Regions from separate parts of the Gordonia prachuapensis genome, predicted to be linked through region 3. Evidence: predicted binding sites of a transcription regulator. Region 3 holds the regulator's gene; each other region holds the start of a gene.

Region 1 (4,251 bases), on a different contig from region 3:
TCGAGGGTCTCACCACCGGCCATGACGACCATTGTCCACGCTCGATCGCCCGGTCGATCTCCCATTGAGCGCCGAGGTTTTCGCAAACGGGTGGCACAATGAACCCCATGCGCTCGATCTGGAAGGGCGATCTTAGCTTTGGCCTGGTCAACGTGCCGGTCAAGGTGTACTCGGCCACGGAAAGCCACGACCGGAAGTCGTATCAGGTCGACTCGAAGGACGGCACACGGATTCGGTATCGCCGCGTTCGGGAGGGCACCGACACCGAGGTCGACTACTCCGACATCGCCAATGCCTACGAAACCGACTCCGGTGAAACGGTGATCCTCACCAAAGAGGATCTGGCGACACTGCCCGTGCAGAAGAGCCCGGAGATCTCGATCCTCGAGTTCGTGCCGACCGAGCAGGTCGACCCGATCTACTTCGACAAGCCCTACTACCTCGAGCCGTCGTCGAAGTCTCCGAAGGCGTATGCGCTGCTCGCGCAGGCTCTGCAGAAGACCGAGCGGCTCGCCATCGCGCAGTTCACGTTGCGCAACCGCACACGGTTGGCGGCGCTGCGTGTCGTCGACGGCGTGATGACGTTACAGACGCTGCTGTGGCCCGACGAGGTGCGCGCCGCCGACTTCCCGTTCCTCGAGGAGGACACCGAGATCCGGCCGCAAGAGCTCGACATGGCGGCGTCACTCATCGAGACCATGGCCAAGGACTTCGACCCGTCGGAGTTCGAGGACCGCTATCAAAACGAGTTGTCGAAGCTCGTGGAGGCGAAAGCCGACGGTGCCGAGGCGTTCCCGGAGAGCGACGAGGAGCCCGAGGAAGACGAGGACTCGGAAGTCGCCGATCTGCTGGCCGCTCTGCGGGCGTCGGTGAAGGACAAGGATTCCTCGGACGGGTCGTCCAAGGACGACGACAAGTCCACGAAGAAGGCACCGGCCAAGAAGGCCGCAGCGAAGAAGTCGCCCGCCAAGAAGACTGCGGCGAAGAAGGCGCCCGCCAAAAAGGCCGCGGCAAAGAAGTCGACGGCGAAGAAATCGGCGGCCAAGAAGTCCGCCTGACGATTCCGGCAGTACTTCTTGCTCGTTGTCTTCGGGTCCTCCGATGGACGAATCAAGTGGTGGTGGTCGGGGGTTGACGGCTGCGCGAATCAGGTCTACTCTCGAACATACGTTCGGATGAATGGTCTGCCGGGGGGTGACGATGACCGAACACCATGACGACACCGATTCTGGCGCTGACTGCGCTGCGGACGAGGTGGACGGGTCGTTGTCGGAGGTTCCTGGTCTGCTCGCCGAGATGCATGCCCTGCTGGATCGGTTGGCCGGTGCGGATCTGTCGCGGTGCGCTGATGCCGAGTTGGTCGCGGTGGCCAAAGCCCAGGAACGGGCGATCAACCGGATGCTGTTTCAAGGGAACCGGCAGATGCTGGAGTTGTCGGATCGGGATGTGCCCCGCGCGATGGGGTTTCGCAGTTTCAGCAATTTCATGAACGCCGAACTGCGGGTGTCGCAGCCGCAGCGGCGGCGTGAGCAGATGACCGCGACGGCCCGCTTCGCCCAGCTCGACGGGCAACGCGGCGAGCCGAAGTATCCGACCCTTTCCGAGGCGTTCGCCGACGGCGAGGTGGGTCCGGCACATGTGGACACTGCCGTGGAATTCCTCGACGCCCTGCCGCACCGGTTGCCTCATGACCGTCAGGTGGCCGCCGAGGCCACCCTGTCGGGGTTGGCGCGCACCCACACCCCGGCCGAGATCACCACGTTGGGGCAGCGTTTGCTGGACCACCTGGACCCGGACGGGGAGTTGACCGACGACAGCGACCGCAAACGGCGCCGCAATCTGTGGGTCAACCGGGCCAACGCGCAACAGATGTCGAAACTGACCGGCCATCTGGACCCGGAAACCCGCGCACTGTTGGACACGCTGTTGGCGGTGTGGGCCAAACCCGGACTCAACAACCCCGAGGATCCCGATTCGCCGAGCGGCGGTGAAGACGACGCCGACCCCGACGCCCTCACCGCGGCCGCCGGCCGCGATCATCGGTCCAAGGCCCAACGCAACCATGACGCGTTGGCGGCGCTGCTGCGGGCGGTGTTTCGCGACGGGCTGCTCGGTACTTCGCATCGTGGTCTGCCGGTGCAGTTGATCATCAAAGCCGATCTCAACGACCTGATCCGCGAATCCGGGGTCGGGGTGACCGCGACCGGGTCGACGTTGCCGATCGACGAGGTGATCCGGCTGGCCGCCGATGCCCAGCAGTATCTGGCGGTGTTCGCCGATGCCACCGCGCTACCGCTGTATCTGGGGCGGGCCAAACGGTTGGCGTCGCAAGCGCAACGTCTGATGTCGTTCGCCCGCCCGGATGGGGAGGTGTGCTCGGCACCCGACTGTGATCAGCCGGCCACCCACGTCGAAATGCATCATGCGGTGGCCGATTTCGCCGACGGCGGGTTGACCGACATCACCGACCTGGCCCCGGCGTGCCCGCGGCACAACCGGATGGTCGGCCCCAAACGCGGGCAGTTCACCACCGGCGTCTACGCCGACGGCCCCGATGCCGGACGCACCTGGTGGCGGCGCAACAGCGACCCGCACGCGCCACCCAACCCGCAGCGGGTCAACCGGCGCCCCGACATCGCCGCCATGTACCGCGACGAGCTCGAGCAGGTGCGTGCCCGCATCCACTCCGACACCGGGGAGCCACCCGAGACTCAGTCGCCACCCGGCGCACAGGCGCCGGGCCGCGATGCCCTGCACCTCACCGAGACGATCCCACCACCGTTCTCGGTCGTTGAAGCACGCCTCGCACTGATGCTGTTCGAGAACTCTCGATGAGGACCGGCGTCGACCACCGGTGATCGGTGCGTCGCGCATGACAGAGGTCACGGGTGCTGCTCGGAAAAGCAGTGGCCGCCTGACCCGGCGTTGGGCCAAGCTGGATAGGTGAGCACCCCGGTAGACGGCGGCATCGAGACCCGCCTCCCCACAGCGCTGAAACCCTTCGCGCTGCGGCAATACCGGCTGCTCGTACTCGGACTGATACTGGCCATGTTCGCCGACGGTGTCTGGACCGTCGGCGTGGTGTGGCAGGTCATCGAACTCGGCGGCGGTCCCGGACAACTCGCCGTGGTGACCGGCGTCGCCGCGGTGGGAATGGTCGTGTCCACGCTGGCCGGCGGCATCCTCGCCGACCGGGTCTCCCAGCGGCGCATAATGATCGGACTGGAGCTGGTGAAGCTCGTCGCCTTCGGGATCGTGGGTGTCGCCGGGATGCTGGGAGTGTTGTCGCTGCCGGTGCTGGTCGGGGCGTCCCTCGTCGGCGGCATCACGATGGGTATGTACTACCCGGCATACTCGGCGTTGCTGCCGAGCGTGGTGGAAGCTGCACAACTGCAGGCGGCCAACGGGATCGAGGGTTTCCTCCGTCCGGTGATCTTCCAGGCCATCGGCCCGATGGTGGCCGGCGGCGCCATCTCGATCGCCTCACCTGCCGCAGCCATCGTGCTGGCCGGCCTGGCGAGTGCGTCATCGGCGATGGCGTATGTGGCGATGGCGCCGGTCGCCGTGCGGCGCGACCTGACCGCCACCGCCGCGCATCCGGTGCGGTCGGTCGTCGCCGACCTGGTCGAGGGATTCGCCTACATGTGGCGGACGCCGTGGCTGTGGGCGACCCTGTTCTTCTCGTGCATCCTCGTGCTTGCGGTGATGGGGCCGATCGAGGTGCTGGTGCCGTTCGCGCTGCAGGATCGCGCGGACGGCGGGGCCGGTGATCACGCCCTGGTACTGGCCGGGTTCGGCATCGGAGCCGCCGCATCGTCGCTCGTCTTCGCGTCGATCCCGATGCCGCGCCGGTATCTGTCCCTGATGTTCGGCATCTGGACGTTCTCCAGCATTCCCTTGGTGATCATGGGTGTCGCCGACTCGACATGGATGTTCGTCGCCGCCGGCTTCCTGATGGGCGTGATGTTCGACGGACCGATGGTGCTGTGGGGGACGCTGTTGCAGCGTCGGGTGCCACCGGAGCTGCTGGGCCGGATCGCGAGCCTCGACTTCTTCGTCTCCGTTGCGCTGATGCCGGTGTCGATGGCGCTGGCCGCGCCGATCAGTCACGCCATCGGACTCACCGCCACCTTCCTTTTGGCCGGCCTGCTCCCGGTGCCCGTGGCGGTCGCCTTCTACCTCGCGGCACGACTGTGGCGCGACGAGATCGAACATCCACTGCGGCTGGAGATCAAAGAGGTGACCCCGCTC
Region 2 (4,251 bases), on a different contig from region 3:
CGAGGTCGACTGGAACGCCGAGCTGGTGCACGGGGACGTGGGGGACGCGATCGAACAGCTCAAGCAGGAGTCGGGCGGGAGCCTGTGGGTCGGTGGTGTGTCGCTGCCTCGCGCGCTGGCCGATCGGGGACTGATCGACGAATACGAGTTCCTCGTACAGCCGGTGCTCGCCGGACGCGGACCGACATTGCTCGCCGGTCTGCGCGAGCAGATCCAGCTGGAGCTCGTGGAGCGCACGGAGTTGCGGTCGGGGGTGGTCGCCGTGCGATACCGACCGATTGATCCCGACTGACTCACCCCGACTGAATGTGGCTTGTCCCCGGGTGTGCGGAGGTCGGTGGCCCACGGAGCTACCAGGAGATCTCGACCTCGATCTCGGATTCCTCACCACGTTCGAACTCGATCTTCAGCTGGACCTTCGGCGGGATGTCCACGCGCACCGTCTTGTTGTTCTCCACATAGGACACCTCGTTGTGCCGCGCAATCGCGTCGGCGAGGTCACGGAGCCGCTGCGCGGCCTCTTCCCGGCTCAACTCGGTCTTGGTCTCGTGTTCGAACAGCTCGTCGCCCATGCGTACATCTGAGCCGATGCGAATCGGCGGGTCAAGGTGTCTCCACGGAATCGCTCAGCTCAGGGCCGGCGGATCGTATTTTGGCTCGTAGATCGTGATCTCGCCGGCGCCCGGAACCTTCACCCCCACGGTGTCACCCCACGGCTCCTCGGTCCGCGGGCCGGAGAACTCGGCGCCCTTCGCCGAGAGTTCGTCCATCGTCGCCGTGAGGTCGTCGCACATGAATGACACGTCGAACCGTTGATCAGTGCCGCCCGAGGTCCCCTGGTACTCCCACGAACTGGGATGCGCGCCCAACTCGCTGGGGCCGGTCTTGAAGATCAGCCATCCGCCACCGGTGTCGACCGACGGCAAGCCGAGGACGTCCCGGAAGAAGGCGCGGGTGGCGTCGGGGTCGTCGCAGTAGATCAACGTGTGAAGTGCGGTGATCATGGGTCAAGGGTAGTCACCCAGGTCGCCGGTCCATCGTCGAAATCACGGAGAAATCTCGGGCATGGGGTTGCGCGTCGCCCGGCAGTGGTTTACACTCGAACATACGTTCGAAACCAGGGGAGGGGGGTCGAATGGCTGAACATCCGCGGGCCGAGGCGTCGTTGTCGGACGTGCCCGGATTGCTCGCCGAACTGAACGATGTCCTCGACCGGCTCGCCTCGGCGGATGTGTCGTCGTGTTCCGATGACGAACTGGTCGAGGTCGCCCGCGTGAACGAACGCGCGATCAATCGACTGATGTATCAAGGGAATCGGCAGATCACCGCGATCTCGGATCGGGGTCTGTACTGGTCGATGGGGTATCGCTCGCTCACCAACTTCATGAACGTCGATCTACGGGTGAGCGATCCAAGCCGACGACGTGACCACATCGTGGCGACCGGCCGATTTTGCAGCCTTGACGGGCAGGAGCAACAACCCAAGTACCCGAATCTGGCCGACGCGTTCGCCGACGGTGACATCGGACCCGCGCATGTGCGCAAGACCATCGAGGTGCTGGACAAGGTGCCCCACAGCGTCCCCCACGATCAGCAGGTGGCCGCCGAGGCCACGCTGGCCGACCTGGCCCGTCACCACACACCCGCCGAGATCAACACCCTCGGTGCGCGCCTGCTCGCGCATCTCGATCCCGATGGCGAGATCACCGACGACAAGGACCGTGCCCGCCGACGGAACCTGTGGAACAACCGTCAAGGCGCGGATCAGATGTCGAAGTTGACCGGTCATCTGGATCCGGAGACGCGTGCACTGCTCGACGTCATGTTGGCGACGTGGGCCAAACCCGGGCTCAATAATCCCGACGACCCCGAATCGCCTTCCGGCGCTGTCGAGGACGCTGACCCGGACGCGTTGAAAGCAGCAGCCGACCGTGACGGCCGAAGCCCGGCGCAACGCAACCACGATGCGATGAAGGCACTACTGAAAGCGGTCCTGGAGGACGGCATGCTCGGAAAGACCCATCGCGGCCTGCCCGTCCAGCTGATCATCAAAGCCGATCTCAGCGATCTCGTCCGAGAGGCGGGCTTCGGCACGACGGCAAGTGGGGCGCTGTTGCCGATGTCGGATGTCATCCGGCTCGCCGCGAAGGCGCAGCCCTGGCTGGCGGTGTTCGAGGACGCCACCGCGATCCCACTCTTCCTCGGACGGGGCAAGCGCTTCGCGTCAACGCCGCAGCGGTTGGCTTCGTTCGCCCGTCCCGACGGCGAGTTCTGCTCAACGCCCGGCTGCGACCAGCCGGCCACCCAAGTGGAGATGCATCACTCTCGACTCGACTTCGCCGAGGGCGGCAAGACCGACATCGTCGACCTGGCACCGGCATGCCCGAGGCACAATCGTATGGTCAACGATCGGGTCGGCGGATTCACCACCGGTGTCCACGACATCGGGCCCGACGCCGGACGCACCTGGTGGCGCCGGAACGGTGAGCCCGGGGCCCCGCCCAATCCGGCTCGGGTGCATCGGCTCCCCGATGTCGGAAAGCTGTTCGACGAGAATCTCGCGAAAGTCCGCACCGACATCCATGGTCCAGTCGAGCCGGAATCCGGCGCAGATCCGCCCGACGCGGAGATCGACACCGCAGACACGCACGGCCAACTGCAGCTGAGGCAAACCATCGCTCCGCCCTCGGTTCTCGAAGCACGCCTGGCCATGATGCTCGTTCTCGGCCGATGACGCGGGCCCGCCGCTGCTCCGATTCTGGGGTAGTCGGCTGGTCGTGCGGATCATCCGATCGCGTTAGCATGAGCGCGACGGAAGGGAGCCCGGATGGATGCCGGCGACGCGATTCTGATCACCGGATGCTCGAGTGGGATAGGTGCGGCGGCGGCCGCCGACCTGGTCCGCCACGGGCATACCGTGTACGCGACTGCCCGAAAGCCCGAAACCCTCGAGGAACTCGCCGAAGCCGGATGTCGAACACTGGCGCTCGACGTCACCGACGAGGCGTCGATGAGTGCTGCCGTGGGAGCGGTCGAGGCCGAGCATGGCGCAGTGGGTGCGTTGGTCAACAACGCCGGATATTCGCAATCCGGTGCCGTGGAGTCGGTGTCGCTCGACGACATCCGGCGGCAGTTCGAGACGAATGTGTTCGGATTGGTCCGGATGAGTCAACTGGTCCTGCCCGGAATGCGCAAGGCAGGGCGGGGACGCATCGTCAACATCGGCTCCATGGGCGGCAAACTCACCTTCCCCGGTGGCGGCATCTATCACGCGACGAAGCATGCGGTGGAGGCGATCTCGGATGCCATGCGATTCGAGGTGCAGGGCTTCGGTATTCAGGTGGTTCTCATCGAGCCGGGCCTGATCACCACCGAGTTCGCGAACGCGGCGACGTCATCGATGTCGGGTCTCGACGGCGATGGGCCCTACGGGCACTTCAACAACGCTGTCGCGGACACGATGGATTCCATCTACCGCAGTCCGGTCGCGAAGGTGCTCGGTGGTGGCCCCGACGACGTGGCCGAGACCATCCGGAAGGCCGTCACCGCGGACAAGCCACGGCCGCGCTATACCGTCACCGCGTCGGCGAAACTCGCCATTGCGCAACGCAGGATCACTCCCGACCGGGTGTGGGACCTCGCCATGCGCACCCAGTTCTCGGTGCCGCGTCCCTGATCCGCGACCGGAGACCGTCGACGAATCCCGCGGCCATCAGCGCGGGATTCGTCGAGAGATCTGCGTGCGTGACGGGAAGGCGAGTGGACTCAGTTTCCGGGTTGCCCGCCGGGGCCGTCGGGGCCACCCGGTCCACCCGGTCCACCTGCTCCGCCGGGTCCACCTGCTCCGCCGGGTCCGGACGCCTCCTGCTGGGTCACGCTACCGGCGTAGTCATTGGTGGGGTCTCGGTAGATCGTGTGGATGTGGCCCCATCCGGAGGTGGTGTACCCATCGACGTCGGCGCCCGCCGAACCCTGCTGGTTCGAGAACTCGATGTAGACGTCGGGACCGGAGATCTGGAAATAGATTCCGTCACCCTGGGACATGTCGTACTCGGTGGCACCCGACCAGTTGACGTACGTCTGATCGATCGTCGCCTCGATCGCCGACAACGCTGATTCGGTCGTCTCCGGGTCGGACATCCCCACCCAGTTGGCGATCACGTCCAACAGCAGGTTCTTCTGCTCATCGGTGAGATCCGCGCCCGAGATCCCCGTGCCGGAGGGGTAGTCGCAGGTATCGCCGGGACCGCA
Region 3 (4,251 bases):
TGGTGGCGGTTTCGGGCCTCGCCGAGGTGGCTGCGGGGACCCCCGTGCTCGTGGACGGGACGGCCGGCACCCTGGAGGTCGAACCGGATGCCGCCGAGGCGACAGCGCAGGTCGAGGAGAGCCGGCGGATGGCGGCACTCGTCGCGAACTGGTCCGGGCCCGGGCAGACCGCGGACGGACGGCACGTCAGCGTGCTCGCCAATGTCGCCGACGGAACGTCGGCGCGCACCGCGATGAAGTATCCGGTCGAGGGCGTCGGTCTGTTCCGGACGGAGCTGGCCTTCCTGGATCGCTCGGATGCGCCGTCGGTGGAGGAGCAGACCGGTCTCTACCGTGAGGTTCTCGAGGCGTTTGCCGGGCAGAAGGTCGTCATCCGCACGCTCGACGCCGGCTCCGACAAACCGCTGAAGTTCGTCACGCAACTCGATGAGGCCAACCCGGCGCTCGGCGTCCGCGGTAACCGGATCGCCGGTGAGCATCCGGACATCCGGACGGCCCAGCTGGATGCGATCGCCGCGGCCGCGCAGGGCCGCGAGCCCATTCCGTGGGTCATGGCGCCGATGATCGCCTCCGCCGCGGAGGCCGCCGAGTTCGCCGCGCCCGTCCGGGAGCGCGGCTTGGTCGCCGGGGTGATGGTGGAGGTGCCCGCTGCGGCGATCCTCGCCGAAGCCATTCTCGCGGAGGTGGATTTCGTCTCGATCGGGACCAACGACCTCACGCAGTACACGATGGCGGCGGATCGCATGTCGGCGGAACTCGCGGCCCTGACCGACCCGTGGCAGCCGGCCGTTCTCGCGCTCATCGCGCGGGTGGCAAGAGCGGGCCAGGAGGTCGACAAGCCGGTCGGCGTGTGCGGCGAGGCGGCCGCCGATCCGCTACTCGCTTGTGTCCTCGTCGGACTCGGTGTGACGTCGCTGTCGTCGGCGCCCGCAGCGGCGGCGGCAGTAGGCGCACGATTGGCGCAGACCACTACGGAACAGTGCCGGGCCGCCGCCGACGCGGCGCTGGCCACCTCGGACCCGGCGGCCGCGCGGGCGGCTGCGACCGCGGCCCTGGAGAGCTGACCGCCGGGCGCGACCTCAGACGCGGCGCATCACGGTGACGACCTTGCCGAGGATCGCGGCATCGTCACCGGGGATGGGTTCGAAGAGTTCGTTGTGCGGCATGAGCCAGACGTGACCGTCCTTGCGCTTGAACGTCTTCACCGTCGCCTCGCCGTCGATCATCGCGGCGACGATGTCGCCGTTGTCGGCAACGCTCTGCTGCCGGACGACCACCCAGTCCCCGTCGCAGATCGCCGCGTCGATCATCGACTCGCCGACGACGCGTAGCAGGAACAGCGACCCCTCGCCGACGAGTTCGCGGGGGAGGGGGAACACGTCTTCGACGGCCTCTTCGGCGAGGATGGGGCCGCCGGCCGCGATTCGTCCGAGTACCGGGACGAACGTCGGAGTGGGCAGGTCATCGTTCTCGGCCGCAGCAGACGTGCCGCCCGGCGGGACGTGCTGGTCGCCGTCCTGGATGTTGACCGCGCGGGGCCGATTGGCATCGCGTTTGAGCAGGCCCTTGCGTTCGAGAGTGCGCAGCTGGTGTGCGACCGAGGACGTCGACGTGAGTCCGACGGCGTCCCCGATCTCGCGGATGCTCGGCGGATAGCCGCGTTCGCGGACCGACGCACGGATGTACTCGAGGACCCCGCGCTGGCGGGGGGTGAGGCTCGCTTCCGCGGCCGCGGGGTCGACAGCCGGGTCGGAATCCGACGGTCCGGTTGCCGTGTCGGGTCGATCGATCCCGCGGGCGGCGCCGCGCCGTCCACCGGACCTGTTTCCACCGGCCCTGTCAGTCATCTGCGTAGTCCTTTCTGTCGAGCACCCGGCGGTGCCGGGCACTGCGGTTCCGGACGCTTCGGGGCGAACTCCTCGATGCCACTGTTCGGTTGCACTGGTCGGTTGCACTGTTCGGTTGCACTGTTCGATCCCGCTGATCGAGACCCGGCTGCTGTTCTGTGTCCCGCTGTTTTGTGTGTGCTGCTGTCTTGTTCCTGCTGCCGACAGTAATCGAACATTCCCGGTTGTTCAAACATGTGTTCGACGTGTGTCGAGACTTTGTCGGAGTGTCGTGTTAGGTTTCGAACATGCGTTCCATCGAACACGTGATCGATCACGATGTCGATCCCGGTGAGCCGGTGGGGCCCGATCCGTATCCGCACTCGATCAGGAGGACACGTTCGATGAGCACCGCGACGATCAGCACCACGACGATCAGCACGACAGAACTGATTCAGCCCGGCCGGCAGTCCGTCGGGAACCCGCACCGTGCGGGCCGGGTCGGGGCGCCGGTCACCCGCCCGCCGCGACGGGGCGCTCACACGCCGGTTCGTCCGGCCGATCGCCGACCCGTCGGTCAGCCGGCGCGTCCGGGGACGCATGTCGCCGGCACGCGTTGTGACGCACCGGTGGTGGACCGGACCGTCATCGCGCGCCGACGAGCCACAGCCGCTTCCGTCCTCGTCGGTGCCGCACTCGCGCTGATGGTGTGGGTCGTCGCGATCGTCGGCTCCGACTACGCGGCCTCGGTCGAGCCGGCCCCGGTGGGTACCGAGGTCGTGCATGTCCGGCAAGGCGATTCGCTGAGTACGATCGCGGACCGGGTCGCCCCGGGTGTGCCACGGGACGCGGTGATCGCGCAGATCGTCGAGCGCAACGATCTGTCGAGTTCGGGCCTGCGTGTGGGGCAGGCGTTGGTCGCCCCCGCGTACCGCTGAGACCCGGGCGGTATCCTCGATGGCACAGGGTCCGGCCGGGAACCGGCACGGCGTGGCGGGTATCCGGTGCGCCGTTGTGTCCCGAGACGTGCGTGAGGACGACATGCGCTGCCCGTTTTGCAGGTACGAAGACACCAAGGTCGTCGACTCGCGTGTCGCCGACGAGGGGCAGGCGATCCGACGGCGCCGGTCGTGCGCGAGCTGTGGTCGCCGATTCTCGACGGTGGAGAGCGCGGTGCTGTCGGTGGTGAAGCGCAACGGCGTCACCGAGCCGTTCAGTCGCGAGAAGGTGATGCGCGGTGTCCGACGCGCCTGCCAGGGCCGAGACGTCGCCGAGGATGCGCTCGCGCAACTCGCACAGCAGGTCGAGGACGCGGTCCGGGCATCTGGATCTGCCGAGATCCCCAGCAACGAGGTGGGGCTCGCCATCCTCGGGCCGCTGCGCGACCTCGACGAGGTCGCCTATCTCCGCTTCGCGTCGGTGTACCGGTCGTTCGATTCGCTCGAGGACTTCCAGCGTGAGATCGATGATCTACAAGGCGATCTCACCCACCGGAAGACGTCGCGGGCCTCGGTGACCGAATAGTCACGAGACCGCCGGCGCGGCTCATCTGAACGCGTCCAGTGCCCGGATGGCGCGTTTCTCCGAGATCGGCCGCGCGGTGCCGAGTCGCTGTGCGAACAGTCCGACCCGCAACTCCTCGACCAGCCAGTGGGCGTGTTCGTCGAGCGCGGCACGACGTCCGGGTGATAGCTGCGCGCCGCGCTGGTTCCAGTGCGCGACGACGCGGTCGACGGCGGCCAGGCCGTCGCGGTCACGTGCAGCGGCGGCCGGCAGCTCGGTGAGGCGTTCGATCGCCGCGTCGAGGTACCGGGGCACGTGGACCAGATGGTCGCGGGAGGTGGCCGCGACGAAGCCGTCGAAGACGAGGTTCTCGAGCTGGTCGGCGACGTCATCGGCGGCAACGGATCCGCTCAGTCGATCGATCTGTGCCCGCAGGGGTGCCACTCGCCGGAGCGCGTCGGTGGCGAGCACGAAGTAGTCGGGGGCCGCGTCGCTCACCGCAGGTCGCAGCTCGTCGCGGAGACGATCGAATTCCGCGGCCGACCCGACGCGTTCGAGACGATCGGTGGCGGCGACGTCGCGGATCGCGCGACGGGTGCAGTCGGCGACCAGGTCGTCAGGGTGCCGATACGGGCTCTGGCTCAACGCGAGTCGACCGGGCGCGTCGAGCGTTGCGGTGATCTTGCGCGTCAGGCCGGGAAGAGCGTTGTCCAGCAGTACCCCCACCGCCTCGGCGTGCCGTCGGTTGCGTTCGCCCGCGGTGGCGACGTCGGTGCGGATCACCCCGATCGGGTGGCCGTCGCCGTCGCGCGCGACCTCCAGGCCGGTGTGCCGCGTGACCGTCTGCCCAGCCACGGTGGCGGTGTCCGTGGGGGCGATCTCGCCGATGCCGTCGGCCGTCCACTCCGTGAATATCCGGACG

What was found. Region 3 encodes LexA, which represses DNA repair genes until DNA is damaged. Its sites were predicted from a motif close to CGAACANNTGTTCG; they were not measured.
Region 1: the regulator LexA is predicted to act here: its motif matches at 1,161-1,174, upstream of V1Y59_RS17975 (HNH endonuclease signature motif containing protein).
Region 2: the regulator LexA is predicted to act here: its motif matches at 1,101-1,114, upstream of V1Y59_RS01970 (DUF222 domain-containing protein).

What each region holds. Positions count from the first base shown of each region.
Region 1 covers NZ_JAZDUE010000015.1:137,248-141,498, forward strand. The annotation lists gene V1Y59_RS17965 (ATP-dependent DNA ligase) at 1-23, opposite strand, end outside; gene ku (non-homologous end joining protein Ku) at 108-1,058, shown strand; gene V1Y59_RS17975 (HNH endonuclease signature motif containing protein) at 1,201-2,835, shown strand; gene V1Y59_RS17980 (MFS transporter) at 2,944-4,251, shown strand, end outside.
Region 2 covers NZ_JAZDUE010000001.1:437,929-442,179, forward strand. The annotation lists gene V1Y59_RS01955 (dihydrofolate reductase family protein) at 1-292, shown strand, start outside; gene V1Y59_RS01960 (amphi-Trp domain-containing protein) at 351-572, opposite strand; gene V1Y59_RS01965 (VOC family protein) at 627-1,004, opposite strand; gene V1Y59_RS01970 (DUF222 domain-containing protein) at 1,136-2,734, shown strand; gene V1Y59_RS01975 (oxidoreductase) at 2,828-3,676, shown strand; gene V1Y59_RS01980 (DUF3500 domain-containing protein) at 3,766-4,251, opposite strand, start outside.
Region 3 covers NZ_JAZDUE010000005.1:5,344-9,594, forward strand. The annotation lists gene ptsP (phosphoenolpyruvate--protein phosphotransferase) at 1-1,064, shown strand, start outside; gene lexA (transcriptional repressor LexA) at 1,080-1,847, opposite strand; gene V1Y59_RS07140 (LysM peptidoglycan-binding domain-containing protein) at 2,135-2,764, shown strand; gene nrdR (transcriptional regulator NrdR) at 2,868-3,350, shown strand; gene hrpA (ATP-dependent RNA helicase HrpA) at 3,372-4,251, opposite strand, start outside.